Regions from separate parts of the Kineococcus auxinigenes genome, predicted to be linked through region 2. Evidence: predicted binding sites of a transcription regulator. Region 2 holds the regulator's gene; the other holds the start of a gene.

What was found. Region 2 encodes LexA, which represses DNA repair genes until DNA is damaged. Its sites were predicted from a motif close to TCGAACANNTGTTCGA; they were not measured.
Positions count from the first base shown of each region.
Region 1: a site for LexA is predicted at 2,138-2,153, ahead of ACRYR9_RS08260 (glycoside hydrolase family 127 protein). Genes of this name have one in related genera too.

Region 1 is NZ_JBKBCT010000021.1:1,138-16,526, forward strand. Features, by position in the region: gene ACRYR9_RS08250 (Gfo/Idh/MocA family oxidoreductase) at 1-1,026, opposite strand, end outside; gene ACRYR9_RS08255 (LacI family DNA-binding transcriptional regulator) at 1,023-2,039, opposite strand; gene ACRYR9_RS08260 (glycoside hydrolase family 127 protein) at 2,196-4,148, shown strand; gene ACRYR9_RS08265 (ABC transporter substrate-binding protein) at 4,183-5,496, shown strand; gene ACRYR9_RS08270 (carbohydrate ABC transporter permease) at 5,493-6,449, shown strand; gene ACRYR9_RS08275 (carbohydrate ABC transporter permease) at 6,460-7,398, shown strand; gene ACRYR9_RS08280 (SigE family RNA polymerase sigma factor) at 7,565-8,065, shown strand; gene ACRYR9_RS08285 (hypothetical protein) at 8,062-8,922, shown strand; gene ACRYR9_RS08290 (amidoligase family protein) at 8,946-9,998, shown strand; gene ACRYR9_RS08295 (YciI family protein) at 10,039-10,317, shown strand; gene ACRYR9_RS08300 (ABC transporter ATP-binding protein) at 10,354-11,337, opposite strand; gene ACRYR9_RS08305 (ABC transporter permease) at 11,334-12,146, opposite strand; gene ACRYR9_RS08310 (ABC transporter permease) at 12,151-12,981, opposite strand; gene ACRYR9_RS08315 (DUF4383 domain-containing protein) at 13,123-13,626, shown strand; gene ACRYR9_RS08320 (ion channel) at 13,674-14,681, opposite strand; gene ACRYR9_RS08325 (nucleoside hydrolase) at 14,753-15,389, shown strand, end outside.
Region 2 is NZ_JBKBCT010000048.1:7,110-22,498, reverse strand. Features, by position in the region: gene ACRYR9_RS13640 (sugar porter family MFS transporter) at 1-81, shown strand, start outside; gene trmB (tRNA (guanosine(46)-N7)-methyltransferase TrmB) at 96-824, shown strand; gene ACRYR9_RS13630 (metallophosphoesterase family protein) at 788-1,348, opposite strand; gene serA (phosphoglycerate dehydrogenase) at 1,360-2,586, opposite strand; gene ACRYR9_RS13620 (NAD(P)-binding oxidoreductase) at 2,620-3,342, opposite strand; gene ACRYR9_RS13615 (transglutaminase-like domain-containing protein) at 3,407-4,255, shown strand; gene ACRYR9_RS13610 (TraR/DksA family transcriptional regulator) at 4,275-4,610, opposite strand; gene ACRYR9_RS13605 (NADP-dependent oxidoreductase) at 4,715-5,746, shown strand; gene ACRYR9_RS13600 (pilus assembly protein CpaE) at 5,839-6,297, shown strand; gene ACRYR9_RS13595 (proteasome assembly chaperone family protein) at 6,314-7,219, opposite strand; gene nrdR (transcriptional regulator NrdR) at 7,299-7,799, opposite strand; gene ACRYR9_RS13585 (LysM peptidoglycan-binding domain-containing protein) at 7,997-8,437, opposite strand; gene lexA (transcriptional repressor LexA) at 8,683-9,405, shown strand; gene ACRYR9_RS13575 (aspartate/glutamate racemase family protein) at 9,446-10,114, opposite strand; gene ACRYR9_RS13570 (ATP-dependent DNA helicase) at 10,176-12,221, opposite strand; gene hflX (GTPase HflX) at 12,316-13,932, opposite strand; gene ACRYR9_RS13560 (class I SAM-dependent methyltransferase) at 14,061-14,693, shown strand; gene dapF (diaminopimelate epimerase) at 14,733-15,389, opposite strand, start outside.

The sequences.
Region 1 (15,389 bases), on a different contig from region 2:
CTGGTCCTGCGCCGCCTCGGCCAGCGGGTAGGGGGGCGGGCCCGCGCCGCGCACCCACGCGGCGGTGCGCAGCAGCAGCGTCGCCACCGCGATCTCCTCGTCGGACAGGCGCTCGCCCGGGAAGGGGTTGCGGTGCAGCACCTCACCGTCCAGGGAGAGGTGGTCCAGGGCGAAGCCCTGCACGTCCTGGTGGATGCCCGTCTGGCGGCGCACGATCGCCGACTCCACGACCGTGCGCTCGTCCACCAGCCGCACCACCCGGTCGTCGGTGATCTCACCGGAACTGCCGCGCACCACCAGTCGCCGGGTGCGCAGCGGGTTGCGCGTCTGCGTCTCGGTGAAGTCGTACAGGCCGCCGCGCCCGTCGCCGGCGTCGAGGACCGCCACGGTGGAGGCGGTCGGGCGGGCGGTGGTGTCGCCGGTCCAGCCGCGGCGGTCCACGGGGTTCACCAGCGCGGCGGTGCGCGTCACCGCGCTCACGCGCAGCGGCTCGGCGCCCAGGCCGGTGAACGCCCGGATCAGCGCGACCGCGTGGTGCAGCTGCGTGGAGGAGACCTGCACGTCGCCCACGGCCCCGATCAGGCCGCGGCGCACCACCTCCAGGCGGGCGGCGTTGCCCGGGTTGAGCGGGTACTGCTCGGCCACCTGCACCCGCCCGCTCGCGCCGACCTGCTCCCACAGCCGCCGCAGCGCGGGCACGTCCGCGCCGGGCGGGGTCTCGGCGAGCACCGCGGCCCCCGCGGCCACCAGGTCCGGCACGAGCACCGCACCGGCCGAGGGGGGTGCGGTGCTGACGACGAACTCCGGGTCCGTGGCCAGCAGTTCCGCGGTGCCGGCCACGACCGGCGGCCCGGAGCGCCGGGTCACCTCCCCGGCGGCGCCGGGGTCGCGGGAGAGCACCGCGGTGATGCGCAGGTGCCGCGGCAGCCGGGCCGCCACCCGCAGGAACATGCCCGCGCGGTAGCCGGTTCCGACCAGCGCGAAGCGCGCGGGCCCGCCCGGCCCGGCGCGGCCCGGGGCGTTCACACCCCCACAGTGGAGGCCCGCACCACCAGGCGCGTGGGCATCGTCGTGGTGCCCGCGACCCGGTTGCCGGCGACGGCGTCCAGCAGCAGTTCCCCCGCCCGGCGGCCCATCGCCTCCAGCCCCAGCGCGACGGTCGTCAGCGGCGGGCGAGAGGCCAGGGCGATGACGTCCCAGTCGTCGAAACCCACGACGGCGACGTCCTCGGGCACGCGCCGCCCGGCGTCGCGCAGCCCGTCGCACACCCCGCGGGCGATCTGGTCGCTGCCGCAGGTGACGGCGTCCACCTCCGGGTGCCGGCGCAGCAGCAGCTCCGCCGCCAGGCGGCCCCAGCGCTCGCTCCAGTCCCCGTGCAGCGGCTCGCCGAGCAGGTGCCCGCCGGCCTCGGCGACGGCGGCGTCGCGGCGCACCACCGCGGCGTGGTGGTCGGCCGGTCCGGTCACGTGCGCCACCCGCCGGCGGCCGAGGTCCAGCACGTGCCGCACGGCGGCGGCGGCCCCACCGGCCTGGTCGACGACCAGGCTGGTGTCGGCCGGGTCCTGCGAGGGGGTGAAGGCGTACACGACCGGCACGTGGCCGGGGGTGGCGACCGGCGGGCGCGGTTCGGTGCGCCGGCCGGTCACGATGATGCCGTCGACGCGGCGGGCCAGCAGGGTGCGCAGGTAGTGCTGCTCGCGCAGCGGGTCGTCGCGGCTGTCGCACAGCAGCACGACCATCTCCCCGGCGCCCAGGGTGTTCTCCGCGCCCAGCATCACCGGGATGGAGAAGCGGCCGAAGCTGTCGGTGGTGATCAGGCCCACCGTGTAGCTGCGCCCGGAGGACAGCCCGCGCCCCAGGGAGTCGGGGGTGAAGCCGAGCTGCTCGGCGGCGCGCCGCACCCGCTCGCGGGTCTCCGCGCGCAGCTGCCCGGTGCCGTTCAGCGCCTTGGAGGCCGTGCCGGGGGAGACGCCGGCGAGGGCGGCGACGTCCACGATCCGCGGCGGGGTGTTCACCGCCGGAACGCTCGTTTCCGTCATGCCGCGCCTCCTGTTCCTCGACGGGCGACGTCCTCGGCCCGGGGACCCACGACTGTACCTCCCTTGACGCTGACTGCCTGGGGTCGTAGCGTGCGCCGCAGAAAACGTGTTCCTTCGTTTCCCCAGGAAGCGGCGGACCGACTCGACGGAGAGCTGATGACCACGACCGCGCCCGCCCCCAGCACCACGACCCCGGCGCCCGTCGCCCCGGCCGCGCCCACCGCGGACGCCGCTGTCGCGCTGCACCCGGTCCCTTCCGGCCGCGCCCGCATCACCGGCGGGTTCTGGCACGAGCGCCAGGACGCCAACCGCCGCCAGGCGATCCGCACCGGCTACGAGAAGCTCGAGACCGCCGGGAACCTGCAGAACCTGCGCATCGCGGCGGGCACCGCCACCGGCGAGGTGCGCGGGCCGATCTTCATGGACTCCGACGTCTACAAGTGGCTCGAGGCCGCCGGGTGGGAGTACGGGCGCGAGCCCGACGAGGAGGTCCTCGGCTGGATCCGCGAGATCACCGGGATCGTCGCCGCCGCCCAGGCCGAGGACGGGTACCTCGACTCCGTGCAGCAGGTCCGCGGGAACGGCGCGCGCTACGTCGACCTGCCCTGGAGCCACGAGCACTACTGCGCCGGGCACCTCTTCCAGGCCGCCGTCGCCATCCACCGCACCACCGGTGAGACCGGCCTGCTCGACGTCGCCGTCAAGCTCGCCGACCACCTCGTCGCCACCTTCGGCCCGGGGAAGACGGAAGAGGTCGACGGGCACCCCGTGGTCGAGATGGGCCTGGTGGAGCTGTACCGGGAGACCGGGAACCGCGCCTACCTGGACCTGGCGCAGTGGTTCGTCGACGCGCGCGGACACGGCATCATCGAGCAGCACGGCAAGGAGCCCACCTACTTCTCCGACCGCGTGCCGGTGCGCGAGGCCGACACCGTGGAGGGGCACTCGGTGCGCGCGGTGTACCTGACGGCCGGTGCCGCCGACGTCGCCGCCGAGACCGGCGACGCCGAGCTGCTGGCTGCGCTGACCCGGCAGTGGGAGGGCATGACCTCCACCAAGACGTACGTGACCGGCGGCATCGGGGCGCGCTGGGACTTCGAGCAGTTCGGCGACCACTACGAGCTCGGCCCGGACCGCGCCTACGCCGAGAGCTGCGCCGCCATCGGCAGCGTGCAGTGGTCCTGGCGGATGCTGCTGGCCACCGGCGAGACCCGCTACGCCGACCTCGTCGAGCGCACCCTCTACAACGCGTTCCTGCCCGGCGTCTCGCTGGCCGGCACCGAGTACTTCTACGTCAACCCGCTGCAGATGCGCGCCGGCGCCCACACCGACGAGGAGCGCAGCGCCGCGCACGGCCGCCGCCCGTGGTTCGACTGCGCCTGCTGCCCGCCGAACATCATGCGCACCCTGTCCAGCCTGGACGCCTACGTGGCGACCACCACCGGCGACGGCGTCCAGCTGCACCAGTTCGCCACCGGCACCGTGCGCGCCGACGTGGCGGGCGGCGTGGAGCTGGCCGTCAGCACCGACTACCCCTGGGACGGCACCGTCCGCGTGGAGGTCCGCGAGCCCGGCGAGGGCGAGTGGGAGCTCGCGCTGCGCGTGCCCGGCTGGGCCGAGGGCGCCACCGCCACCGTCGCCGGCGAGGGCGTGGAGGCCACCGCGGGCGAGTACCTGCGCGTGCGCCGCGGGTGGTCCGCCGGGGACGTCGTGGAGCTCGTGCTGCCGATGGGCGTGCGCGTCGTCGAGGCCGACCCGCGCGTGGACGCCGTGCGCGGCGCCGTCGCCGTCGAGCGCGGCCCGCTCGTGTACTGCGTGGAGCAGCCCGACCTGCCCGCCGACCTCGTCGCGGACGACGTCCGGGTGCGCGTGGCGGAACTGCGCGGCGCCCGCGCCGAGCACCGCCCCGACCTGCTCGGTGGCGTTTCCGTGCTGCAGCTGCCGGTGCACCGCGCCCTCGGTGCGGCCAGCGGACCGCTGTACCGGCCGGCCGGTGACGAGGCGCCCGAGCAGGCCGCCCCCGAGACCGTGGAGGTCCCGGCGATCCCCTACTACGCCTGGGCCAACCGCGAGGTCGGGCCCATGCGCGTCTGGCTGCCGCGGGCCTGAACCGGCCCGCCCACCTGAGAGACCGAGGAGAGCGATGGTGCTTCCCCGCAGGAACGTCCTGGGCCTGGGAGGGCTGGCGGCGCTGAGCGCGCTGCTGCCCTCCTGCGCCTCCACCCTTCCCGAACCCGACGTCACCGCCGCCGGGTTCGGGCAGGACGCCACCGGCACCGTCCGGCTGTGGTGCCGGGCGGCCACCGTCGGCGGCGTCCGCCAGACCGTCGACGCCTTCAACGCCTCCCAGGACCGGGTGCGGGTGGAGGTGACGCCCGTCCTGGACGGTCAGTACGTCACCAAGCTCGCCACCGCGATCCGCGGCGGCAACGTCCCGGACATCGTCGACATCGACGACATCAACTCGATGCTCTTCATCTACCGGGACACCTTCACCGACCTCACCCCCCTGGTGGAGCAGCTCGACTTCGCAGACCGGCTCAACCCCGGCCAGCTGGGGCTGGCCACCCGGGACGGCCGGCACTACGGGGTCCCGTACATCGCCGACAACTCCGCGCTCTTCTACAACACCGAGCTGCTGGAGCGCGCCGGCGTGGACGTCGAGACCGCCACCGCGGACCTGGACGGCATGCTCACCGCCGCCCGCGCGGTGGGGGAGCTGGGCGACGGCTCGTACGGGCTGTCCATCGACGGCAACGCCGCGGGCATCCTGGGGTTCGTCGTCCAGCCCCACGTGTGGGCCGCCGGTGAGCGGAACATCGTCGGCGAGGTCGGCGATCAGCAGGGCGACATCGTCGGCAACGACGCCGTCCGGCGCACCTTCGAGTTCTACCGGACGCTGTGGGAGGAGGGCCTGATGCCGCAGGCCAACTTCTCCGGGGACGGCGCCCGCTGGGGCGCGCCCTTCACCGAGGGGAACGTGGCGCTGTTCCCCGCGAACTACTCGGTCGCCGTCCTCGGTGCCGACCCGCAGATGCAGGCCAAGACGGGCGTGAAGCTGCTGCCGGGCCCCGACGGCGGGAGGGCGACGTTCGCCGGCGGCGACAACCTGTGCATCCCGCGGGGGGCGTCCAACGCCTCGGGTGCGTGGCAGTTCGCCCGGTTCGCCCTGGACCTGCCGCAGCAGACCAACCTCCCGGCCGGCGGGTTCATCCCCGTCCGCTCGGACGCGGCGACGGAGGAGTACCGCCAGACGTACCCCCTGGCCGTGGCACCCCTGGAGCAGATCGAGGAGGCGTACGCACCCGTGACACTCGCCTACAACCTGCTGTTCAACCAGCAGGACTCGCCCTGGATCGCCGCCTTCCGGCAGGCCGTCTTCGACGGGGACGTCGACGGCGCCCTGGTCACCGGCCAGGAGGGCTTCGACCGCATCCTCGAGCAGGCGCAGCTGTGAGCGCCGTCGCGGACCGCACCGCGTCGCGCCCGCCCCGTCCCGCCCGGGGCGGGCGTCCCGCCGGCAGGGGCGGCAGCAGCGGCAACTCCCTCACCCACCCCACCCGCACCGGTGTGCTGCTGGTGCTGCCGGCGCTGGCGTTCGTCGTCGTCTTCGTGCTGGTGCCGCTGGTCTTCGCGGTCTATATGTCGCTGACCAACTGGCCGCTCATCGGCTCCTACGACTTCATCGGCTTCGGCAACTACGCCGGGGTCGCCCAGGACCCGGTGTTCTGGAAGTCGGTCGGGTACACCGTCCTGTACACGGCGATCGTCACGCTGCCCATCCTCCTGGTCGGCTACGTCCTGGCCGTGCTGGTGCGTTCCAACCGCCGCGGCTCCACCCTGTTCCGGACGGTCTTCTTCCTGCCCTACGTCATCGGCCTGACCACCCTGAGCTTCCTGCTCGTCCTGGAGGCCCAGCCCAGCTCAGGTGCGGTGAACATCGTGCTGGAGGGGCTCGGCATCACCGACGGCACGACCGCCTGGCTGGCCGACGGCCCGCTGGCCACCGGCCTGATCTGCGTGATGATCATCTGGGCGGTCTCGGGGCTGACGATGGTGCTGCTCATGGGCGGCATGCAGGGCATCCCGCGCGAGGTGTACGAGTCCGCGGAGATGGACGGCGCGAGCTGGTGGCAGCGCGAGCGCAGCATCACCGTCCCGATGCTCCGCAAGACGATCGCGATGAGCCTGGTCATCTCCGTCATCGGCTCGCTGCTGGCGTTCACCCAGTTCTACGTCCTCACCCGCGGCGGGCCGGGGACGGACACCCAGACCGTGGTCATGTACATCTACCAGCGGGGTTTCGTGCAGCTGCAGCTCGGTGCCGCCTCCGCGCTGTCGGTCGTCCTCGTTCTCGTCATCGGCCTGGTCACCGCCGCCCAGTTCCGCCTGCTGCGTGAGAAGGACTGAGGGAGCCGTCGTGTCCACCACCATGCCCACCAACCTCGCCACCGCACCGGCGAGCGCCCCGCAGCGCCGCACCCGGACCCGCCCCTCGGCGGGCCCGGACCGCGCCCGGGCGGAGAGCCGCACCAAGGTCACCCTGTACGCCGTCGGCGGGGTCCTGGCGGCGCTGGTCTTCCTCGTCCCGCTGGTGTGGTCCGTGCTGCGGTCCTTCCAGCCCAACGACGCCATCGTCTCCACCACGCCCACCTGGGCGCAGCTGACCTCCTTCACGGGGGAGAACTTCCGGGCCCTGTTCAACGGCGACGCCGACATCCTGCGCTCCGTCGGCAACAGCCTCGTGGTCTCGATCGCCACGGCGCTGCTGACGGCCTTCCTGGCCACCCTCGCCGGCTACGGTTTCGGACGGTTCGGCTTCCGCGGCCGCAACGTCCTGTTCGGCCTGGTCGTGGTGACGATGATGGTGCCCTTCCAGGCGATCATCACGCCGCTGTACCTGCAGATGAACGCCATGGGCCTGACCGACTCCCGGCTCGGTCTGGTGCTCTTCTACTCCACCGTCAACCTGCCGTTCGGCGTGTTCGTCATGCGCAACGCCTTCGAGTCCATCCCCGCGGAGATCGAGGACTCCGCGCACGTGGACGGCGCCGGCACGGTGCGCACGCTGACCTCCGTGTTGCGGCCGATGCTGGTGCCGGGCATCGCCACCAGCGCCCTGTACGCCTTCCTGGCCTCGTGGACGGAGTTCCTGGGGGCGCTGACGTTCCTCACCGACGACCGCAAGTACACCCTGCCGCTGTCGCTGGTGAACCTGCAGTCCGGTGCCTACGGGGCCGTCAACTTCGGCTACCTCGTCGCGGGAGCGGTCGTGGCGATGATCCCCTGCGTGATCCTCTACGTCGCCCTGCAGCGCTTCTACGTCGCCGGCCTGGCCTCCGGCGCCGTCAAGGGCTGACCCCCACCCCCTCCACCCCCGCAGCCCCCTCCAGCCACCCCCACCCGCGGTGGTCTTGCACGGTTGAGCGTTCACCCGTGCAAGATCACCGCGGGTTCGTTCGTGGGTGGGGCAACCCGGTGGGGGTCTGCGGCGTCTGAGGGGGTAGTCGTCGCGAGGAGGGGCCGTGGAAGGGTCGTTCGAGGAGTTCGTCGCCGCGGGCGGCGGCAGGCTCCTGCGGACCGCGCTGCTGCTCACCGGTGACCGCGCCGCCGCCGAGGACCTGGTGCAGGACGTCCTGGAGCGCGCGTACGTGCGCTGGCGCTCCATCGAGGACCCGCACGCCTACACCCGCACGGCGATGACGCGCGCCGTCACCGACCGGTGGCGGCGGGTGGCGCGGCGCCCGCGGGAGGTGGAGCTGCAGGACTGGCACGGGCGTGCCGTCCCCGACGGCGCCGCGGACCGCGCCGTGCGCGCGGACGTGGTGGACCGCTTGCGGAGGCTGCCGCCGCGGCAGCGGGCCGTCATCGTGCTGCGCTACTTCGAGGACTGGTCCGAGGAGCGCATCGCGGAGGAGCTGGACGTCTCGCGCGGGACCGTCAAGAGCCAGGCCTCCAAGGGCCTGGCCCGGCTGCGCGAGCTCATGGGTGCGGACGAGGACGAGGGGGCGATGAGCCGGTGGTGAACGAGGTCGAGGAACGGCTGCGGCGCGAGATGGCGGCCGCGGTGCAGGACGTGGAGGCTCCGGCGTGGCTGCCGGCCGCGGCGCGCCGGGGAGGGCGGCGCCGCGCGAACCGGCGGCGCGCGCTGCTGGCGGCCCCCGCCGCGGCGGCGGCCGTGGGCGCCGTCGGCGTCGCTTCGTGGGGCGGCTGGTCCCGGCCGGGGGAGACGTCGGTGGTCTCGCCGGCGGCCTCGGGCGCGCCGGCGGTGCAGCCCGACGTGCGGACCAGCGCGGGTCCGGCCGGCGGGCAGGAGGCCCTGCAGGAGGCGGCGCGCGCCGCGGTGGAGCAGGCCAGGGCCCTGGAGGCCTACTTCGCGGCCGGGTACGACTACGACGACGCCGTGGCGCTGGGCCGGTCGTGGAACGTCGAGCCCGGTGAGGCCAAGGCCACCGCCGGCGCGGACCTGCTCGCGGGCCGTCCGGTGCCGCTGGAGCCCACCGGCGAGCCGTACGTCGCCGCACCGGCGGACGAGGAGCTCGTGGCGTACTTCGGCGCCGGGTACGGCTACGCCGACGCCGTGGAGCTGGGGCGGCTGTGGAACGTCGAACCCGCGGAGGCCAAGACGACCGCGGGGGCGCACCTGCTGGCCGGCGAGGAGCTGCCGTTCGAGCCCGTCGAGCAGCCCGTCGAGCAGATCGCCACCGAGCCGGCCGTGCCGGCCGACGACCGGGCCCCGCAGCGCGACGCGTTCTTCGCGGCCGGCTACACGTACGACGACGCCGTGGAACTGGGGGCGGTGTGGAACGTGGACGCCTGGGAGGCGAAGGCGCTGGCCGGGGAACGCCTGCTGGCCGGTGAGACGCTGCCGGTGCAGCCCTGAGCACCCTGGACGACGAGCTGCTCCTGCGCCGGCGCACCGGCGTGGAGGTGGAGCTGCTCGCACCGCGCGGGTCCAGCCGCCGGCACCTCGCCGGCGAGCTGGCCCGCCGGTGCGGCGGCGCGGTGCGCCCGGTGTTCCACGCGGACAGCGAGACGTCGGCGACGGCGGGCGTCGCGAGGTTCTGGCACCTGACGCCGGGGTTCGAGGTCCTGGGGGCCGACGGTGCGCTGCTGTGCCGCCTCGTGGACGACACCACGATCGTGCAGGACCTGGACCCCTCGGCCGCACCGGCCCCGGGCTGGTACCGGGTGCTCACCGACGACGCGCGCCTGCTGCGCCTGGTCGCCGCGCGCACCGACCCGGCGGAGGGGATCGGGTCGGTGCTGGAACCGGTGGCGGAACTGTTCGGCACCCGGGTCACCGCCGTGGGAGCGGTGTTCCGCGTGGACGACGGCGCGGGGGCCAGCGTGGCGATGGCGGCGCCGCTGCCGGGGGAGCGTGAACGGCCCTGCGAGGTCATCACCCCACCCCTGGTGACCGACCACCTCGCCGCGCTGGAGGCGCTGCTGGCGCCGGCGCGCGAGCTGGGTTTCACCGTCCCCGCCGAGGCGGCGGTGCACCTGCACCTGGACGCGGCACCGTTCCTCGACGTCGCCGCCTTCTGCGGCCTGCTGCGGCTGTTCGGCCCGTGGCGCGAGGGCCTGCGCGTGCTGCTGGGCACCAACCCGGCGTGCCGGCGCCTGGGCCCGCTGCCGCCGGGGCTGGTGGCGCTGGCGGAGCGGGAGTGGACCGGGTGGGAGGAGCTGCGGGCCGCCGCGGCGGCCACGGGCGACTCGAAGTTCCGCGACGTCAACCTCACCCACGTGCTGGGCACGCACCCCGGGCCGCCGACCCTGGAGGTGCGGGTGCTGCCGGGGTGCGCCGACGGCCCCGGGATCGTCGGGCGCGCCGCCCTCGTGGAGGCGCTGCTGGAGCGGTTCTGCTCCGGTGAGCCCTTGCCGGCTCCCCCCGGGAACGCCACCGCGGCCGCGGACGCGCTGCGCACCCTCGCCGGGCACGTGCCGGCGCGGCGGTAGCGTCCTGGGCGACAACCGCCGCCGCAGGAGGAGAACCCCCGTGCCGTACTTCGTCGCCACCTACGCCTACACGCCCGACACCGCCGCCCGCGACGAGGTCCGCCCCGTGCACCGCGAGTGGCTCGCCGGTCTGGGTGAGCGCCTGGTGCTGTCCGGGCCCACCGACGCCGACGGTGCCGTGCTGGTGTTCGAGGCGCCCGACGCGGCCGCCGTGGAGGCGCTGCTGGACGAGGACCCCTTCACCACCGGGGGGATCGTGGCCGAGCGCCGCGTCGTCGGCTGGAACCCGATCCTGGGGCGCCTCGCCGGCTCCCTCTGACCGCTCCACCCCGACCGGCCCGCGCAGGACCCGGCGTCAGCGGCGCGCGGAGGCGTACAGCTGCCGCACGACGTCGGCGACGTCGGGTTCCTCCACGGACAGGTCCCGCACGTCGGCCAGCCGCGACACCCCGGCCAGGACCTGCGCGGCCGTGGTGGTGGTGGGGTCGAACGCCAGGCGCTGGCGCAGCCCCTCGGCCTCCACCGCCACCAGGTCCGCGCCGGGCACGCGCAGCGGCGGGACGGGTTCGCGCAGGTCCACCACGAGGACGCGGCGGGCGCCCACGCGCCGCGCCAGGCCGGGCAGGTCCCCGTCGTAGGCCAGGCGACCGGAGTCCACCACCAGGACGCGGTCGCACAGCCGCTGCACGTCGCCCATGTCGTGGGTGGTCAGCAGCAGCGTGGTGCCGTGCGTCTCGCGCTCGCTGCGCAGGAAGCGCCGCAGCCGCTCGCTGGACAGGACGTCCAGGCCGATGGTGGGTTCGTCCAGCAGCAGCAGTTCGGGGGAGTGCAGCAGCGCCGCGGCGACCTCCCCGCGCATGCGCTGCCCCAGGGACAGCTGCCGCACCGGGGTGGCCAGGAACGCGGCGAGGTCGAGGCGCTCGACGAGGTCGTCCAGGCGTGCGCGGCGGCGCTCGCGCGGCAGCCCGTGGATCGCGGCGAGCAGGCGGAACGACTCCGCCAGCGGCAGGTCCCACCACAGCTGGCTGCGCTGGCCGAAGACCACCCCGATGCGGCGGGCGAGGTCGCGGCGCTGCGCGGCCGGGTCCATCCCGCAGGTGCGCACGGTCCCCGAGGTGGGAACGAGGATCCCGGTGAGCAGCTTCACCGTGGTGGACTTCCCGGCGCCGTTGGCGCCGATGAACCCGACCGACTCGCCGCGCTCCACCCGCACGGACAGCCCGTCCACGGCGCGCACGACGTGCCGCCGCCGGCGCAGGCGCCCCGCGCGCACCCGCAGGACGTACTCGCGCACCAGGTCGCGCACCTCCAGGGCCGGGCCGTCCACGAGCCCGCTCACGAGCCGGCTCCCGTGTACCGGCGCACCCCGGCGCGCCACAGCAGCAGCGCCACCGCCCACGCCGGCGCGGCCGCCAGCGGGGTGCACCAGCCCAGCCAGGACGGCAGCCCGGCGGGCCCGGGCTGACCGGTCAGCGCGAGCACCGGCAGGTACGCCACGAAGCTCGCCGGCACCAGGTAGGTGAACGCCCACCGCAGCGGTCCCGGGTACAGGGACGCGGGGTGCTGGGCGGCGTTCGCGCCGCCGTAGGTGAAGGCGTTCGCGGCCTCGCGGCCCTCCAGGAGCCAGAACTGCAGCGCGCCGGCGGCGACGAACAGGGCCGAGAACACCGCGGTGCCGCCCAGCACCGAGGAGAGCAGCAACCAGGCCGCGCCGGCGGAGGGCTCCACGCCCACCCTGGGCAGCGCGACCACCAGGACGACCAGCCCCACGGCTGCGCGACCCAGCCGCCGCAGCGACACCTCCGAGGTGGCCAGCTGCGCCAGCAGCGGCAGCGGGCGCAGCAGGAACGCGTCCAGGGTGCCCTCGCGCACGTGCCGGGGCAGCTCGTCGACGTGCCCGACGAGCAGGTCGGCGAGCGCGAACGCGAGGTTCGCCAGCGCGAACACCAGCGCGGCCCGCCACACGTCCAGCCCGCCGAGGGAGTCCACTCGGGAGAACACCACGTACAAGGTGGCGAACTCGCTGACGCCCACGCCGACGTTCGCCAGCACGTCCGCCGCGAAGGACGTGCGGTACGTCAGCTGGGCCCGCACCCGGGAGGCCAGGACCGCCCGGTACGCCGTGAGCGCCACCCGGTGATCAGCCACGTCCTCAGCCACCCTGCACCACCAGCCGCCGCGAACCGGCGGCCAGCAGGACCCGCCCGAGCAGGACGAGCCCCGCCAGCCACGCCAGCTGCACGGCCACGACGCCCAGCGCCGCCGGCCCGGTGACCACGCCGGTGAACACGTCCGCGGGTGCCTGGAGCACCGAGGGGAACGGGGTGGCCGCCGCCAGGGCCGCCAGCCACGGCGGGAACCACGCCACGGGCACCGCCAACCCGGTCAGGACGGTCGCGCACACCGTGTACAGCAGCAGGATCCCGCGCACGTCCACCAGCCAGAACGCGGTGAGGCCCACGGCCCAGCGCAGCGCGAAGGAGATCGACACCCCCAGCACCAGGGACAGCAGGCCCAGCAGGTGGCCGCCGGGTTCGCCCGGCAGCGCCAGGCCGGTGCTCAGGGCCCCGACGAGCAGCGGCGGCAGGCCGCGCGGCAGCAGCTGGAACGCGGCGCGCCCCAGGTCCTCCGCCCAGGCGGCCAGCTGCGGGTCCACCGGCCGGGCCAGGTCCACCGCGATGTCGCCGGTGCGCACCCGCCGCGCCAGGTGGTCGTCGGCGAAGACCGACAGGGGGGCGAGCAGGGCCTGGCTGACCCACGCGAACGTCGCGGCCTGCGCGATGCCGTACCCGGCGACGGAACCGCCCGCTGCGGCGACGGTCCCGGTCAGCACGGCGGCCTTGATCGCACCGAACACGGTGTTCGCCAGCGCCCCGGCCGCCGTGGCGGCCCGGTAGGCGGAGTAGCGGCGGAAACCGGCGACCACCAGGACGGGGTAGGCCAGGACGGGGGAGGCCAGGACGGAAGAGGCGGTCGCCGGCACGGTCGCCGACCCTACCGGCGACCGGCCGCCGCGACGGGGGGTTCCGGCGCCGCTCGCCTTGCCGTCCCGGCCGCGGTGCCTACCGTGGGAGGGGACGGCTCGAACGCCCGGGCCGGCCCGCCCACGCCCTGGGGGTCCTCCGTGAGCAGCACCCGCACGTCGACGTCGTCCCGGCTGTCCGTCCACCGCTCGCCCGTCTCGCTGACCTCGCTCCTGGTCGGGATCGCCTTCCTGCTCGTGGGGGTGATGGGTTTCATCCCGGGGATCACCACCGACTACGGGCAGCTGAGCTGGGCCGGGCCCGACTCCCACGCGCACCTGCTGGGCGTCTTCCAGGTGTCCGTCCTGCACAACGTCCTGCACCTGCTCTTCGGCGTGCTCGGGGTGGTCCTGGCCCGCTGGTCGGACGCCGCGAAGGCGTACCTGCTCGTCGGTGGCGCCGCCTACCTGGGCCTGTGGGTGTACGGCCTCGTCGTCGCCCAGGACGCGCAGGCGAACTTCGTGCCGCTGAACACCGCCGACGACTGGCTGCACCTGGGCCTGGGGGCCGGCATGGTCCTGTTCGGGCTGCTCATGCCGCGCCGCACGTCCACGGGCACGGCGCAGACGTACGCCGGGGGCACCGCCGGTGGCGACGTGCAGTGAGCGGCCGCTGAACCGGCCCCGACGCAGCGGGTCGGCGGCCCGCTGCGTCACCCGGTCTGCGGCCAGGTCCAGCCGCTGTTCTCGACCACCCGGCGCAACCCGGCGCGCCGGTCGCCCTGCGCACGGACCGCCCGCTCGAAGGTGCCGCCGTCGGTGAGGGGGACACCCGCCTCCGCGAGCGCGGTCAGCGCGGGGGCGGGCGGTGCGTCGGGGGTGGGCACCAGGGCCGACGTGGCGGCGACGGTCCGCGCGTAGCCGCTGACGGCCTCCCGCACCGGCGCCACGGTGCTGTCGTCGGGGCGGGCGTCCGCGGCGACAGCGGCGCTGAGGATCAGCGCGGCCTCGTCCAGGGTCGCGACGGCCAGCGATGCCGCTGCCCCGGCCCTGCCGGTGTGGCAGTAGTGCAGCACCGGGTAGGCCAGGTGCTGCTCGGCCACCTGGGCCACCTCGCTGCTGAGGTTCACGAGGTGCTGGGTGAATGCGGAGCTGAACCGCCCACCGCTCCAGCCGCGCGCCACCACTTCCTGGGGGTGCGCGCCCAGGGCGAAGACGTGCACCGCCAGGGCCCGGGCGGCGACGACGGCCTGAACCACCGAGAGCAGGTACGTGACGGCGAGGGTGATCAGCAGGAAACCGGTGAAGCCGGCGACCGCGGCGAGCAACCGCCACCCCGGCTGGTTCGCGGTGTAGTCGCCCACGCCGAGGGTGGCGGTGGAGAAGCCGGCGAAGTAGACGGTGTCGAGCATCCCCGCGGCCCGGCCGGTCGTGGAGTTCACGACCGCGCCGCTGCCGAGGAACAGCAGCGACCACCCCGCCCACAGCAGCAGGACCCACGTCGACGCCGTCACCGTCAGCATCAGCACCCCGGAGAACCGCAGCGGCGTGCCCTCCCGGCCCCGGGGGTGGCGCCACAGCACGGCCCGCCACAGCGCTCCCGTGACCCGCCTCGTCAGCGGCCCGGCCCCGGTGCTCACGGACAACGTGGTCACCAGGGCGTCGACGAGGACGAGGACGACGAGCACGGTCCCCGTGATGATCTCCACTGCTGTCAGCACCGGTCCATGGTGCCGTCCGCCGGCGGTGGGCTACGGTCGCGGGGACCAGCACCGGGACGACGGGAGGCGCCGTGGCCACGACCCGGAGGACCACCACGACCGTTCGCCTGGTGGTGGACACCGACGCCAAGAACGAGGCGGACGACCAGTACGCGGTCGTCCACGCGCTGCTGTCCGAGACGCTGGACGTGCGCGGGATCGTGCCGGCCCACTTCGGCACCGGCCGCTCGGCGACGAGCACGGCGGACAGCCGCGCCGAGGTGGACCTGCTGCTGGAACTGCTCGGGCGCTCCGGTTCGGTCCGGGTCGCGGACGGCGCCCCGGTCGCGCTGCCGGACGAGCGCACCCCCGTGGACAGTCCCGGTGCCCGCCTGATCGTGCAGGAGGCGCTGGCCGACGACGACCGCCCCCTGTTCGTGGCGTTCCTGGGCCCGCTGACCGACATGGCCTCGGCGCTGCTGCTGGAGCCGCGGATCGCCGAGCGCGACCTGACGGTCGTCTGGATCGGCGGGCCGTCCTACGACGGGGTCTGGGACGGGCCGAAGCCGGAGTTCAACCTCAGCAACGACGTGCACGCCGCGAACGTCGTGTTCGGCAGCGGCGTCGAGCTGTGGCAGGTGCCGCGCTCGGTGTACACGCGCGTCGGCGTCGGGTACGCGGAGCTGGAGGAGCGGGTGGCCCCGTGCGGCCGCGTCGGCCGCTACCTCG
Region 2 (15,389 bases):
ATCGAGGGGCAGCTCTCGCGCGGCCGCTTCCGGCCCGCCGACTTCGCCGAGCCCCACCGGGACGGCGCCGCCGCCCGCTGACCGATGATGGGGCGGTGACCCCCCGCCCCGACACCGCGGACGACACGCTGCGCTCCTACAAGCTGCGCCGCGGCCGCACCGGCGCCACCCGGCTGCAGGCCCTGGCGGAGCACCGGGCCCGGTTCGCCGTCCCCGACGGCGACGGCCCCCTGGACCTGTCCGCGCTGTTCGGGACCACGGCCCCGGTCGTGCTGGAGATCGGGTTCGGCACGGGCGGCACCACCCTGGCCATGGCCGCCGCCGACCCCGGCACCTGCGTGCTGGCCGCCGACGTGCACACCCCCGGGGTCGCCGCGCTGGTGGCCGGCCTGCACGAGCAGGACCTGGGCAACGTGCGGGTGCTCGAGGGCGACGGCCGCCTGCTCCTGCGGGAACGGATCGCCCCGGGCAGCCTGGCCGGGGTGCGGGTCTACTTCCCCGACCCCTGGCCCAAGGCCCGCCACCACAAGCGCCGCCTGCTCGACGCCGCCTTCGCGGCGCTGGTGGCCGACCGGCTGGCCCCCGGCGGGCTGCTGCACTGCGCCACCGACTGGGAGCCCTACGCGCAGCAGGTCGCCGCCGTGCTGGACGCCGAACCGGGGCTGGTGCTCCAGGAGGTCCGGCACGAGCGGCCGCCCTGGCGCCCGCTCACCCGCTTCGAGGCTCGGGGCCTGGCCCGCGGGCACGTGGTCACCGACCTGCTGGCCCGGCGACCCGGCACCCCCGCTCAGCCCCGCAGCCCCGATCCGCTCGCGGGCCGCTGACGCGGAGGCAGGGCGTGCAGCCGCACGTCGTGCAGCCGCCCGTGGGCGGCGGTCAGGGTCGCGTACGTGCACGCCGGCTGCCGCCGGCGGTCCGTCGGCGAGCCGGGGTTCAGCAGCCGCACGCCCGCCGGTGTCGTGGTGTCCCACGGCACGTGGGAGTGCCCGAAGACCAGCACGTCCAGCTCCCCCGCCCACCGGGCGTCGCAGCGCCGTTCCCGGCCGGGCGCCGCGCCCGTCTCGTGCACCACCCCGAAGCGAAGCCCGCCGCAGGTGAACGCGGCGAACTCGCCCAGGTGCCGGCGCACGTCGGGGCCGTCGTTGTTGCCGGCGACGCCCACCAGCCGGCGGGAGCGCTCGCGCAGCGCCAGGACGGTGGCCTCGTCGACCCAGTCGCCGGCGTGCACGACGACGTCCGCGGCCTCCACCGCGGCCCACACCTGCTCCGGCAGCTCCTTCGCCCGCCGGGGCAGGTGGGTGTCCGCCAGCAGCAGCACCCGCTGCGGCTGCTGCTGCTCGGCGGGCACCGGCGCGCGGCTCAGTCGTCCGAGCCGAGCTGGCGCACCCGCACCGTCTCCGGCAGCTCGCGCAGCCGGCGGCCCACGTCCTGCGAGGCGGCGGCGACGATGTCGGTGACCACGTAGCCCAGGTCGCCGCGGGTGGACAGCTGCTGGCCCTCGATGTTCACGCCCTCGTCCGCGAGGATCCGGTTGATCGCCGCCAGCACCCCCGGCACGTTGCGGTGCAGGTGCGCCAGGCGCACCGTGCCCGGGGCGGTCTCCGTCGCCAGCGACGGCAGGTTCACGCTCAGGGTCGTGGAGCCGTGCAGGGCGTAGTCGCGCAGCTTGGCGGCGACGAACCGGCCGATGTCCTCCTGCGCCTCCTCCGTCGAGCCGCCCACGTGCGGGGTGAGGATGACGTTGTCCAGGCCGCGCAGCTCCGACTCGAACGCCTCCCCGCGGCTCTTGGGCTCCTGCGGGAAGACGTCCACCGCCGCACCGGCGATGTGCCCGGACTCGACGTGCCGGCGCAGCGCGACGTGGTCCACCACGAAGCCGCGCGAGAGGTTCAGGAAGATCGACCCCGGGCGCATGCGGGCGAACTCCGCCTCGCCGAAGAACCCGCTGTTGCTGCTGCGCCCGTCCACGTGCAGGGTCACCACGTCGGCGACCTCGAGGACCTCGTGCAGGCTGCCGCAGCGGCGCGCGTTGCCCAGCGCGAGGCGGTCGGCGGTGTCGTAGAAGAACACGCTCAGGCCCAGCGCCTCGGCCACCACCGACAGCTGCGAGCCGATGTTGCCGTAGCCGACGATGCCCAGGCGGCGCCCGCGCACCTCGTGCGCGCCCGTGGCGGACTTGTCCCACACGCCCTCGTGCATCAGGCGGTCCTTGACCGTCAGCCGCCGCGTGAGCGCGATGATCTCCGCCAGGGCCAGCTCCACGACGCTGCGCGTGTTGCTGTACGGGGCGTTGAACACGGCCACCCCGTGGGCGGCCGCGGCGAACAGGTCGATCTGGTTGGTGCCGATGCAGAAGGCGCCGATCGCCCGCAGGTCCGGGGCGTTCTCCAGGACCTTCTCGGTGACGTGCGTGGCGGAGCGGATGCCCAGCAGGGAGATCCCCTCCAGGCGCTCGACGAGCTCGGCCTCGCCCAGGGCGCCGGAGACCGTCTCCACCTCCCACCCGGCCTCGGTCAGCAGGGTCCGCGCGTCCGCGTGGATGTTCTCCAGCAGCAGCGCACGGGGGGCGGGACGCAGGGCGGGCACGGTTCCTCCAGCGGTCAGGAGCGGTGGGACCGCCTAGTCTGTCGCACCCGCCGCGCCACCCGGACCACCCTCGGCGGCCGCGCGCGCCACCGCCCGCCGCACCGGCTCCTCACCGCCCACCAGCTCCAGCACCCGCCCGCCGGGCGGTGCGGGCACCTCCAGCAGCGCCGCGCACACGGCGGCGACGTCCGCGCGCGGCACGCTGCCGCGCTCCACCGAGCGCTCCAGGCGCACCCGCCCGGTGGGCTCGGCGTCGGTCAGGCCGCCGGGGCGCAGCACCGTGACCCGCGGCCCGGCGGGGTCCGCGGCCCGGGTCAGGAGCTCCTCCTCCGCGGCCAGCTTGGCGCGCAGGTAGGCGACGAAGACCTCGTCCACCCCCTCCGGGACCGCGCCGCCGCGCACGGCGTCCACGCCGAAGGACGACACCAGCAGGTAGTCGCGCGCGCCGGCCAGCGCGGCGCCGTCGGCCAGCAGCACCGCGGCGGCCCGGTCGACGGTGTCCTTGCGGGCGGCGCCGCTGCCCGGCCCGGCGCCCGCGGCGAAGACCACCGCGTCCGCGCCGCGCACCGCCTCGGCCACCTCCCGCGCACCGGCGGACTCCAGGTCCACCACCACCGCGCGGGCGCCGTCGGCGCTGACGTCCTCGACGTGGTCGGGGTTGCGGACCAGCCCCGTCACCTCGTCCCCCCGGGCGGCGAGCAGGCGGGTGAGGTGGCGGGCGACCTGGCCGTGGGCTCCTGCGATGGCGACGTGCACGGCACCGACGCTAGGGCGCTGCGCCGCGGGGCGCACCTGCGCGCCGCTCGGGCACACTCGCCGCGTGCCGCAGACCACCCCCACCACCGCGGGACCCACCGCCCCAGCACCCACCACCTCGGTGCGCGCGGCGCTGCGGCTGCTGGCGGAGGCGCCCTCCGAGGCCGTGCTGGCCGTGGCCCTCGCCCGCCGCCCGGGCGTGCGGGTCCTGAGCGAGACGCTGCGCGTGGACGGCCCGGCCGGCGCGGTCGCCGTGCACCCGCTGCAGGCCGCGTCCGGGGCGGTGCTGCACCGCTTCACCGCACCCGCCGGCCCGGTCCGGGTGGAGTACGCCGCCACCGCCCGCGCCGGGCACCGCGCACCGCACCGGCTGGCGGAGCTGGAGCGGTGGGAGGCGACCCGACCCAGCCGCTACTGCCCCTCCGACCGCCTGGGCACCCTGGCCGCCCGCGAGTTCGGCGACGTGCCGCGCGGGCAGCTGCCCGCGGCCGTGGCGGCCTGGGTGCACGCCGAGCTGGAGTACGCCCCCGGCTCCAGCGGCCCCGCCGACAGCGCCCTGGACACCCTGCTGGCCCGGCGGGGCGTGTGCCGCGACCACGCGCACGTCACCGCGGCGCTGCTGCGCGCGCTGGACGTGCCGGCGCGGGTGTGCTCCGTCTACGCCCCGGGCCTGCTCCCCATGGACTTCCACGTCGTGGTGGAGGCGGCGCCGGCCGGCGCGTGGGAGGTCGTCGACGCCACCCGCCTGGCCCCGCGCGCCACGCTGCTGCGCATCGCCACCGGTCGCGACGCGGCCGACACGGCGTTCCTGACCACGTCCGGGCCGGTGCGGCTGGAGGCGGTGGAGGTGCTGGCCGCCGTCGACGGCGACCTGCCGGGCGACCACCACGGGCCGGGCGCGGTCCTGGCCTGAGGACCGCGCCCGGCACCGCTCACAGCTCCTCGTCCGCCAGGGTGGCCGCGTCCGGGCGCGCCTCCAGGCGCTCGTCCGGGATCGGCTCGCCGGAGACCACCGAGACGCCGTACGTGCCGTCCTCGATGCGCTTGAGCGCGTCCTCCACACCGGCCAGCCGGGTGCGCGCGGCCTCCACGAAGGCCTCCTGCTCCGCCGCCTGCTGCTCGTGGGCGCCCTCGTCGCCGAAGTCGTGCCCGCCGGTGGGCAGGTCGGCGGTGACGCCGGCCTCCATGCGCGAGGTGACGCCCTCGATCGTCTCCTGCAGCTCGCGCCGCAACTCGAGCAGCCGTTCGCGCGCGACCTGCGTGTCCATCGTCGTCCGTCCCTCCGTCGTGCCTGCCGGTCCCACCGGTGGCGGGACCCTCGTCGGGTCACGTGTCTACCCCGCCGCGCGCCGCGCGGCACGGCGGGGAGAGGCTGACGGGTGTGAACGCCCGAGAGATCCGCCTGGTCCGACGCCCGCAGGGCGAACCCGTCCCCGACGACTTCGAGCTCGCCGAGGTCGCGCTGCCCGCCCCCGCCGAGGGGCAGCTGCAGGTGCGCACCCTCGTGATGTCCGTGGACCCCTACATGCGCCCGCGCATGGACGACGTGCCCAGCTACGTGCCGCCGTACCGGCTGGGGCACGCGCTGGACGGCGCCGCCGTCGGCGTCGTGGAGTCCTCGCGCGCCGACGGCTTCGCGCCCGGCGACCTCGTGCTGCACGGCCTGGGCTGGCGCACGCACGCCGTCCTGCCCGCCGCGCAGGTGCGCCGGCTGGACCTGCCCGCGGGCGTGGGCGAGACCGCGGCGCTCGGCCCGCTGGGCATGGTCGGCTTCACGGCGTGGGCCGGGCTGTTCGACGTGGCCGCCATGCGCGAGGGCGACACGGTCTTCGTCTCCGCCGCCGCCGGCGCCGTCGGCAGCCTGGTGGGGCAGTTCGCGAGGCTGCGCGGCGCCGGGCGCGTCGTCGGCAGCGCCGGCGGCCCGGCCAAGGCCCACCACCTCACCGCAGACCTCGGCTTCGACGCCGGCATCGACTACCGGGCCCGGCCGGTGCTGGACTCGCTCGCCGAGGCCGCTCCCGGCGGCGTCGACGTGTACTTCGACAACGTCGGGGGCGACCACCTGGAGGCCGCCATCGCCGCGGCCAACGACTTCGCCCGCTTCGCCCTGTGCGGCAGCGTCTCCGCCTACAACTCCCCGCGCGAGCTCGCGAACGCCCCGGCCGGCCCGCGGAACCTGTTCTCCGTGGTCGGCAAGAGGCTGCGGCTGCAGGGGTTCATCGTCGGCGACCACGCCGAGCGGCGGGCCGAGTTCGAGCGCGAGGTCGGCGGCTGGCTGGCGCAGGGGCGCGTCGTCTTCCGCGAGACCGTCCGCGAGGGGCTGCACGAGGCGCCCGGCGCCCTGGTCGGCATGCTGCGCGGGGAGAACACCGGCAAGATGCTCGTCCGCCTCTCCGAGCGCTGAGCCGCCCCGCGCCCGGTGGCGGTGCGCCGGCGGGCGCGAGGTGGGCGCCCCGCCACCTCGCGCTCGCGGTGCCCCGGGGCCATGCTGGTGCGGTGATCTCCGTCGATCTCGCGCTGCAGCTGAAGGCCGCCGGGCTGGAGTGGCACCCGGTCTCCGGGGACAGGTTCTTCATCCCCGACCGGGACATGGACGAGGACGTGTTCACCCTCAGCGACATGACCGTCGAGGTGCACGAGCACCCCACCGGCCGCGTCATCGGCTTCAACGGCACCACCGAGTGGGCGTTGGACGCCGTCGACCAGCCGGAGGCGTGCTGGCTGCCCGCCGAGCACCAGCTGCGCGAACTGCTGGGCGAGCGGTTCACCCGCCTGGAGCGCCGGGACGTCGGCGACGGCGTCGTGCACCGGGTGCTGCTGCTCGACGAGCGCGGCGCCGACGCGTTCGAGGCCGCCGACCCCGCGGACGCCTACGCACGGGCGCTGCTGCACCACCTGTCCGGGGCGCCCGGCGGCAGCAGCGGCACGACCGCCCCCAGGACCGCCGCGACGTGAGCACCCCCGCCCCGGCTCACTCCGCGCCGGGGTCGTCCTCCTGCCCCGCCAGGAAGCGCTCGAACTGCGCCCCCAGCTCCTCCGCGGAGGGCAGGTAGGCGTTCGCCGCACCCGCGCCCCGGTCCTCGTCGCCGCGGGCGTCGTACTGCTCCTCCAGGGCCAGCACCACCGCCGCGGCCTCCGGGGACTGCTCGACCTGCGCGTCGACCTCCACGCGGGTGGCCGAGGCCGCCTCCAGCAGGGTGTCCACCGGCAGCGCCAGGCCCGTCTCACCGGCCAGCGTGCGCACCAGCACCGCAGCCGCGTCCGGGTAGTCGTTGGCCGCCAGGTAGTGCGGCACGTGCGCCAGGACGGAGAGCACGTCCCGGCCCGCCTGCGCCCCGCGCAGGTGCAGCAGGGCGGACGCGTGACCGGGCACCCGCGCCTGCACGTCCCAGGTGCGGTACCCCTCCAGCAGCTCGGGGCGGCTGGCGCTGGCGGTCACCCCGCTGGGGCGGGTGTGCGGCACGGCGGTGGGAGCGGCGCTGAGCACGATCGTGCGGTGCACGCCCAGCCGGTCCGCGAGCTGCCAGACGGCGCGGGTGAAGCGCTCCCACTGCACGTCCGGCTCCGGCCCGGTCAGCAGCAGCAGGGCCGACCCCTCGGCGTCGCGCAGCAGCTCCAGCTGCAGCACCGGCGCCTCGTACTCCTCCCACCGGTCCCCGGCGAAGGTCATCACCGGCCGGCGGGCGCGGTAGTCGTGCAGCTGGTCCACGTCGAAGGTGGCGACCGGCTCGTGCTCGCACACCTCGCGCAGGTGCTCCACGGCCAGCCGCACGCCGCTGCCGGCGTCGACGAAGCCCGACAGCGCCACGACGAGGTGCGGCTCGACCAGCACCGGTGGCGTGCCTTCGAGGGTGTACAGCGACCCGGGATCCAGCATGGGCCCATTCTCGCCCGCGCGGGCGGGCGGTGCCGACGGGGCACGGGCGGCGGGGGGCGGGTGGCGGGTGGCGGGGCGCTCAGCCCCGGGCGGCCGCCGTGGCCGGCTCGCCCGCCGAGCGCTGCAGGGCGGCGCTGCGCTCGGCGCGCAGCTGCTCGATGGCCGCCTCGAAGTCGGCGAGGGAGTCGAACGCCTGGTAGACGGACGCGAAGCGCAGGTAGGCCACCTCGTCCAGCTCGCGCAGGAACGGCAGGGTGGCCAGGCCCACCTGGTGGGCGTCGATCTCGGCGGCGCCCTGGGCGCGCACGGCCTCCTCCACGCGGTGCGCCAGCAGCGCGATGTCGTCCTCGCTGACCGGGCGCCCCTGGCACGCCTTGCGGACACCGGTGGAGATCTTGGCGCGGCTGAACGGCTCGGTGGCGCCGGAGCGCTTGACCACCGACAGGCTCGCGGTCTCCAGCGTCGTGAAGCGCTTGGAGCAGTTCGGGCACTGGCGACGGCGGCGGATGCTGCTGCCGTCCTCCGTCGTCCGCGAATCGACCACGCGCGAGTCGGCGTGCCGGCAGAACGGGCAGTGCACCCCTGGTTCCTCCCACGCGGCGTCCCGGCCGCCCGCGCAGCGCCCGGCCCCGGTGGCCGCGGCGGTACCCGGGGGCGGCCCGGGGTCCTGATCGTGGGGCGACGGTACGTCGCCGGTGACGGCGGCGGCAAGCCGCGCGGGACGTCTGTGGACGCCGGCGGGGGCGCGACCGCCGGCCGGCCGGGGTCCGGTCGTGGTCAGTCCAGCTCGGGGAGGGTCAGGCGCTGGCCGGCCTGGAGGGCCTGCGAGGCGAGGCCGTTGACCTCCGCGATGGTGACGGCGACCTCCCGCCAGTCCTCACCCGGCGCCAGCTCGGCGGCGATCTGCGACAGGGTCTGCCCCGGCAGCACCGTGACGACGTGCGGCGCGGCGCCCGGAGCGCCGCCGGCCGCGGCGGGCTCGCCCACCGCTGCGGACACCGCCAGCACCACGCCCGCGAGCACACCGGCCGCCGTGCAGGTCGCGCTCAGCCGCCCGCGGCGGGTCAGCCGCAGCGGGCGACGCCCCGGACCGCGCCGCGCGGCGGGGCGGGTGGGACGGGTGCGCCGCACCGCGCGGGCGCAGCGGGCGGCGGGAGCCGGGCGCGGCGCGGACGACCGGCGGGCGGCGGGGACCGGGGCGAGGGCGGTGCTGCTCACGGGTGAGGACCTCCGGCTCGGGAGCCGCCTCGAACGGGTGTTCGAACCGGCGTCGATGTTGTACCACCGCTGTGCCGGTGGCGCGCAAGCCCCGCCGCGGGCCGGTGCCCGGCGCGCTCGGGGTGCGGGAGCACCGTGCCACCCGCCTCCGACACGTTCGAACACCTGTTTGAGCTCCCGGCCGCGCACGGGTAGCGTGATCGCAGCCGCGCGCCCGCGGCGGCCGGGGACGACGGGGAGTCGACGTGACGGACGTGCTGGACGGGGACGACCGCGGCCGGGCCGGGGCGTCGGTGCACCCGCTGCCCGACGGGCCGCTGGACCGCGCGGGGCTGACCGCCCGCCAGCGCAGGGTCCTGGAGACGATCCGCGAGGCGGTCGAGCGCCGCGGCTACCCGCCGAGCATGCGGGAGATCGGCCAGGCGGTCGGCCTGACCAGCCCCAGCAGCGTCGCCCACCAGGTCAAGACCCTCGAGCGCCTGGGGTACCTGCGCAAGGACCCGAGGCGCCCGCGCACCCTGGAGGTGGTGGCCCCCGGCCCCGCCCACGGCGTCCTCACCGGTGATGACGCCACCGCCGCCGACGAGCGCCCCGCCGTGGCCTACGTGCCCCTGGTGGGCCGCATCGCCGCCGGCGGCCCCATCCTCGCCGAGCAGCTCGTGGAAGAGGTCTTCCCCCTGCCGGCTCAGCTGCTGGGCGCCGGTGAGCACTTCGTGCTGCGCGTGGTCGGCGACTCGATGGTGGACGCGGCGATCTGCGACGGCGACTGGGTGGTGGTGCGCCAGCAGCCCACCGCGGAGAACGGCGACGTCGTGGCCGCGATGATCGACGGGGAGGCCACCGTCAAGGTGCTGCAGCGCCGGGACGGGCACGTGAAGCTGCTGCCGCGCAACGACCTCTACGACCCGATCGACGGCGACGAGGCCGTGGTGCTGGGGCGCGTGACCGCGGTGCTGCGCAGCCTCTGAGACCGGTGCCGCGGCGCGTGTCGGCCGGCGTTCACCCGCGCTAGCGGCCGACCGGCACGACCGCCTCCACCGCCGCCTCCACCGCCAGCCGCGGGGAGGTGAGCACCGGCACGTCCAGGTCGCGCAGCAGCAGCGCCGCTCCCACCATGCTGGCCTGAGCCATCACGACGACCTCCACCGGCGGTTCCAGCGCGCGCACCGCGCAGCGCACGGCGTCCGCGACGCTCGCGGAGTACGTCAGCACGTCACCGGACTCGAAGGCGGACCAGGTGTCCGGGCAGCGCACCTCGACGAACCGCACCTCGCGGCCCGCCGCGGCCGCCGACTCGTGCAGCAGCGGCCGCAGCGTGGCGGCCGCCTCGTCCAGGGAGCTGACCAGGGCGATGCGCCGCCCGGCGAGCACCGCCGCCTCCGCCATGGGCCGGTCCACGCGCAGCACCCGCACACCCGCCCGCTCACCGACGCGCTCGGCCTCCGGTCCCGTCTCCGAGCACGTGCTCACGACGACGTCGGCGCCCTCGGCGACCAGCCGGCGCAACCGGTCGGCCAGGGCGCCGCGCACGCTCGGGGCCCCGTGCTCGCGCGCGGCCGCCAGCAGGCCGGTGTCCACCAGGTGCCGGTCGGCGACGGTCTCGTCGCGCTGGTTCAGGAGGTCGCGGAAGGTGCGCACGTGGGCGTGCGCGGTGTGCAGGAAGCCGACGGTGGCCACGGGGCGAGGATGCCAGGTGCGGGCCCGCGGGTCAGCCCCTGGTGCGTCCCGCACACGGTCTTCACCCGCCCGGCGCAGCCGCGGCGGCGTCCAGGCGGCGCAGCGCCTCGCGGGCGACCTCGGGCGAGGCCGTGGGCCAGAAGGCCGGCAGGCTCTCGCGCAGGAAGCCGCCGTAGCGGGCCGTGGCCAGGCGCGGGTCGAGCACGGCCACCACGCCGCGGTCGCCCGAGGCGCGCACGAGCCGGCCCGCCCCCTGGGCCAGGCGCACCGCGGCGTGGGCGGCGGAGACCGTCAGGAAGCCGTTGCCGCCGGCGCTGTCCACCGCCCGGGCGCGCGCGGACATCAGCGGGTCGTCCGGTCGCGGGAAGGGGATGCGGTCGATGACCACCAGCTGGCAACCCGGCCCGGGCACGTCCACGCCCTGCCACAGCGACAGCGTGCCGAACAGCGAGGTGGCCGGCTCGTCGGAGAAGCGGCGCACCAGGCGGGGCAGGCGGTCCTCACCCTGGCACAGCACGGTGCGGCCGGTGCGCTCGCGCACGCCGGCGGCGGCCTCCTCGGCGGCGCGCCGCGAGGAGAACAGCCCGAGGGTGCGCCCACCCGCGGCGTCCACGAGCGCGGCCAGCTCGTCGAGGACGGCGTCGGCCACGCCGGAGCGCCCGGGCGGCGGCAGGTGGCGGGCGACGTAGAGGATGCCCTGGCGGGCGTAGTCGAAGGGGCTGCCGACGTCCAGCCCCGTCCACGGCACCACGTCGCGGCGACCGGCGCGCAGGCCGAACGCCCCGGCCACCGGCTCGAAGGAGCCGCCGAGGGTCAGCGTGGCGGAGGTGGCCACCACGGTGCGGTCGGTGAAGACCCGCTCGCGCAGCAGCCCGGCCACGGACAGCGGCGCCACGTGCAGCGACGGCGCGCGAGAGCCCCCCGGGGCGCCGGCGGTGACCCAGGCGACGTCGTGCTCGGAGTCCTCCGCGAGGCGCTCGGCGACGGTGAAGACCTCCTGGACAGCGGCGCGGGCGAGGTGGCGCGCGCCGCGGGCCTCGGCGTCCTCCTCCTTGCCGGCGCCCTCGGCGGCGGTCTTCAGGTCGCTCAGGGCTGTGCGGGCCGCGTCGCGCGCGGCGGTCACGGCCGCGGCCAGCGGCGCGGGCCAGTCCTCCAGCCTGCCGGGCGGGGCGTCCTCCAGGGCGGCCTCCAGGGCCGCGGCGGCGTCCTCCAGCGCCTCGCTGACGATGCCGGCCGAGCGGCGCAGGCGCCGGGCCGCCGCCCCCAGGACGGCGGCGGACAGCTCGGCGGTGGCGACCGCGGTGACGCGGTCGGCCAGCTCGTGGGCCTCGTCGGCGACGAGGACGTCGTGCTCGGGCAGCAGCTGCCCGGAACCCTCCAGCGCGTCGATGGCGGTCATGGCGTGGTTGGTGACCACGACGTCGACCTCGCGGGCGCGGGCGCGCACCCGCTCGGAGAAGCACTCGGCGGCCACCGGGCAGCGTTGCGCGCCCAGGCACTCGCGGGCGGAGACGGCCACCTGCCGCCAGGCGCGCTCGCTGACGCCGGGGTCCAGCTCGTCGCGGTCCCCCGTGGTGGTGCTCGCCGCCCACTCGCGCAGCCGGACCACCTCCCGGCCCAGCCGGCCGGCGTCGCCGGCGCCGCCCGTGCCGGCGACCGGCGCGGGCACGTCGAAGAGCGCGGCCTCCTCCACGGGGAAGCCGCCGTCGAGCTTGTTGCGGCACACGTAGTTCGCGCGGCCCTTGAGCAGCTCCCACGTGGGCTCGCGGCCCAGCTCGCCGGTCAGGGCGCGGGCCAGGCGCGGCAGGTCCCGCTCGACGACCTGGGCCTGCAGCGCGAGGGTGGCGGTGGTGACCACGACGCGCGAGCCCTCCCGCACCGCGTGCGCCACGGCGGGCACCAGGTACGCCATGGACTTGCCGGTGCCGGTGCCGGCCTGCACCAGCAGGTGGCGCTCGTCGCGGACGGCGTCGGCGACGGCCCGCGCCATGCGCGCCTGCCCCTCGCGCGGCTGGCCGCCGAGCGCCTCCACCACGACGTCGAGGAGGCCGACGGCGTCACGGCCGTCGGCCTCCTCGTGGACCTGCTCGGGGCTGGGCGCGCTCACCGGACCATCCTCGCCGACGCGCGCACCCCTCCCGGACGACGTCCACACCCCCCGCCCGGACCCGCCGGACGAGGGGTGCTGTGGACACCGCTGCTCAGGCGTGCGCGCCGCTGAGCCGGAACGGCGCCAGCTCGGCCGCCAGCCGCGGGCGGACCCGGGCCAGCAGGCGCGTGCCGGCGGGGGTGTGCTCCTCGGCGAGGACCTGACCGGTGGTGTGCACGCGGTGCACGAGCTCACCGCGCTCGTACGGCACGCACACCTCGACCTCCACGTCCGGCACCGGCAGCAGCTCGGCGATCCGCTCGCGCAGCTGCTCGATCCCCTCGCCGGTGCGCGCCGAGACGACGACGGCACCGCGCTCGCGGGCCAGCAGACGCTGCACGACCTCCGGGTCGGCGACGTCGGCCTTGTTGATCGCCACCAGCTCGGTCACCCGCTGGGCGCCGACCTCGGCCAGGACCGAGCGCACCGCCGCCAGCTGCCCCTCGGGGTCGGGGTGCGAGCCGTCCACGACGTGCAGGACGAGGTCGGCCTCGGCGACCTCCTCCAGCGTGGAGCGGAACGCCTCCACCAGCTGGTGCGGCAGCTGACGCACGAAGCCGACGGTGTCGGCCAGCGTGTACGGGCGCCCCTCCGGCGTCTGCGCGCGCCGGACCGTGGGGTCCAGGGTCGCGAACAGCGCGTCCTCCACCAGCACGCCCGCCCCGGTGAGGCGGTTGAGCAGCGAGGACTTGCCGGCGTTGGTGTACCCGGCGATGGACACCGAGGGCACCGCGCGCGCCACGCGCAGGGAGCGCTTGGCGTCGCGGGAGGTGCCCATGCCGCGGATCTCCCGGCGCAGCTTGGCCATGCGGGAGCGGATCCGGCGGCGGTCCAGCTCGATCTTCGTCTCACCCGGACCGCGCGAGCCGATCCCGGCACCGCCGGCGACGCGGCCACCGGCCTGCCGGGACATCGACTCGCCCCAGCCGCGCAGGCGCGGCAGCAGGTAGTCCAGCTGGGCGAGCTCGACCTGCGCCTTGCCCTCCCGGCTCTTGGCGTGCTGGGCGAAGATGTCCAGGATCACGGCCGTGCGGTCCACGACCTTGACCTTGACGATGTCCTCCAGCCCGCGGCGCTGGGACGCGGACAGCTCCCCGTCGCAGACGACGGTGTCCGCCCCCTCCGCGGCCACCAGCTCGGCCAGCGCGGCGGCCTTGCCGGCCCCCAGGTAGCTGGCCGGGTCGGGGGTGGAGCGGCGCTGCAGGACGCCGGCGAGGACGTCCGAGCCGGCGGTGGCGGCCAGCGCGGACAGCTCCTGCAGGGAGACCTCGGCCTCGGCCCTGCTGGAGTCGGCGCTGGACCAGATCCCGGCCAGGACCACGCGCTCCAGGCGCAGCTGCCGGTACTCGACCTCGGTGACGTCGGCGAGCTCGGTGGACAGGCCGGCGGCGCGGCGCAGCGCGCGGCGGTCGGCCAGGTCGAGCTGGTCGCCGTCGTAGTCGCGCTCGCCCGAGCCGTCTGCCGCCTCGTCGCCGGTGGTGCCGCCGGTGGTGGTGGTGGGTGCCGCGTCGTCGTGGCCGGCGAGGATCCGGGCCAGTGCGCGGTCGAACTCGGCGTCGCGGTCCTGCTCGCGGGCGGCGACCGGCACGGGTGCGTGCTGGTCGTCGTGCGCGCTGTCCGTCGACGGCTGCGTCGCGGACGGCTGGACCGGCGAAGAGCGGTGGTTCATGGACCTCCCAGGTCGTGCTGACCCTCACGGGCTGAGGGGACCAGCATCCTTCTCAACCGCCCGGGGGTCCACAGGATTCCGCGCGGGCGTGTCGGGCGGGGCCGGTGCCGAGCCCTACCCTCTCCAGCGTGGCGAGCACCCCGGCGGACGACCAGCACTACTTCACGGCCCGCCCCGCCACCCCCGACGAGCGGCGCGAGCTCGAGGTGGAGCTGGCCGGGCGCGCGGTGACGGTGCAGACGGCGCGCGGCGTCTTCAGCGCCGAGCGCGTGGACCCGGGCACCTCGGTGCTGCTGCCCCTGGTGCCCGACGAGCCGGGGGCCGGCGGCGACGTGCTCGACCTGGGCTGCGGGTGGGGGCCGGTGGCGCTGACGCTGGCGCTGCGCCAGCCGCGGCGGCGGGTGTGGGCCGTGGACGTCAACGAGCGCGCCCTGGACCTGGTGCGACGCAACGCCGAGCGCCTGGGGGTGCCGGTGCGCGCGTGCCTGCCCGACGAGGTGCCGGCCGACGTGGTGTTCGAGCGGGTGTGGTCCAACCCGCCGATCCGGGTGGGCAAGGAGGCGCTGCACGAGCTGCTGCTGCGCTGGCTGCCGCGCCTGGCGCCCGGGGGCCAGGCGCACCTGGTGGTGCAGAAGAACCTCGGCGCCGACTCCCTGCACCGGTGGCTGGACGAGCGGCTGCCGGAGGTGCTGCCCGGTGCGGCGACGACCCGCACGGCGACGTCGAAGGGGTTCCGGGTCCTCACCGTCCGGCGCGGCTGAGCGCAGCGGGGACCCGCCCGCCGCGGCGGGCGGGTGGCCTCACACGGGGGCGGGGACGTCCAGCAGGTGCGGGTCGAACGTGCCGGCGGCGACGAGCACGGCCGGCCCGGTCAGCCACACGGTGCCCTCGACCAGGCTGGAGCCCTGCGCGACCGTGACGACGACCTCCCCGCCGGGCACCTCCACCCGCCACACGTCGGGCGAGCCCTCCCCCGCCCAGGCGCGGGTGGCCAGCGCCGCGGCGCACGCGCCGGTGCCGCAGGAGCGCGTCTCACCGACGCCGCGCTCGTGCACGCGCATGCGCACCTCGCCGATGTCGGCGACGTGGTCGCCGGTGACGTCCACCGCCAGCAGCGGCACGACCAGCTCGACGTTCGTCCCGCGCGGGGGCAGCGGTTCCACGTGCGGGGCGCGCAGCAGGTCCGCGGCGTCCAGCTCGGCGGGCTCGGCGAGCGCGACGACGGTGTGCGGGTTGCCCAGGTCCAGCGACAGGGCCGGGCGCGGCACCCCGCCCAGGCCGTCGACGACGACCAGGGCGTCCGAGCCGTCGGCCAGGGCGCGCTGCCCACCGGCCAGGCGCCAGGGGCCCATGTCGGCCGTCCAGCGCCCGTCGCCCTCGCGGCGCAGCCGCTTCAGCCCGGCTCGGGTGCCCACGGCGAACCAGCGGCCGTCGCCGGCCTCCGCGGGCAGGAAGCC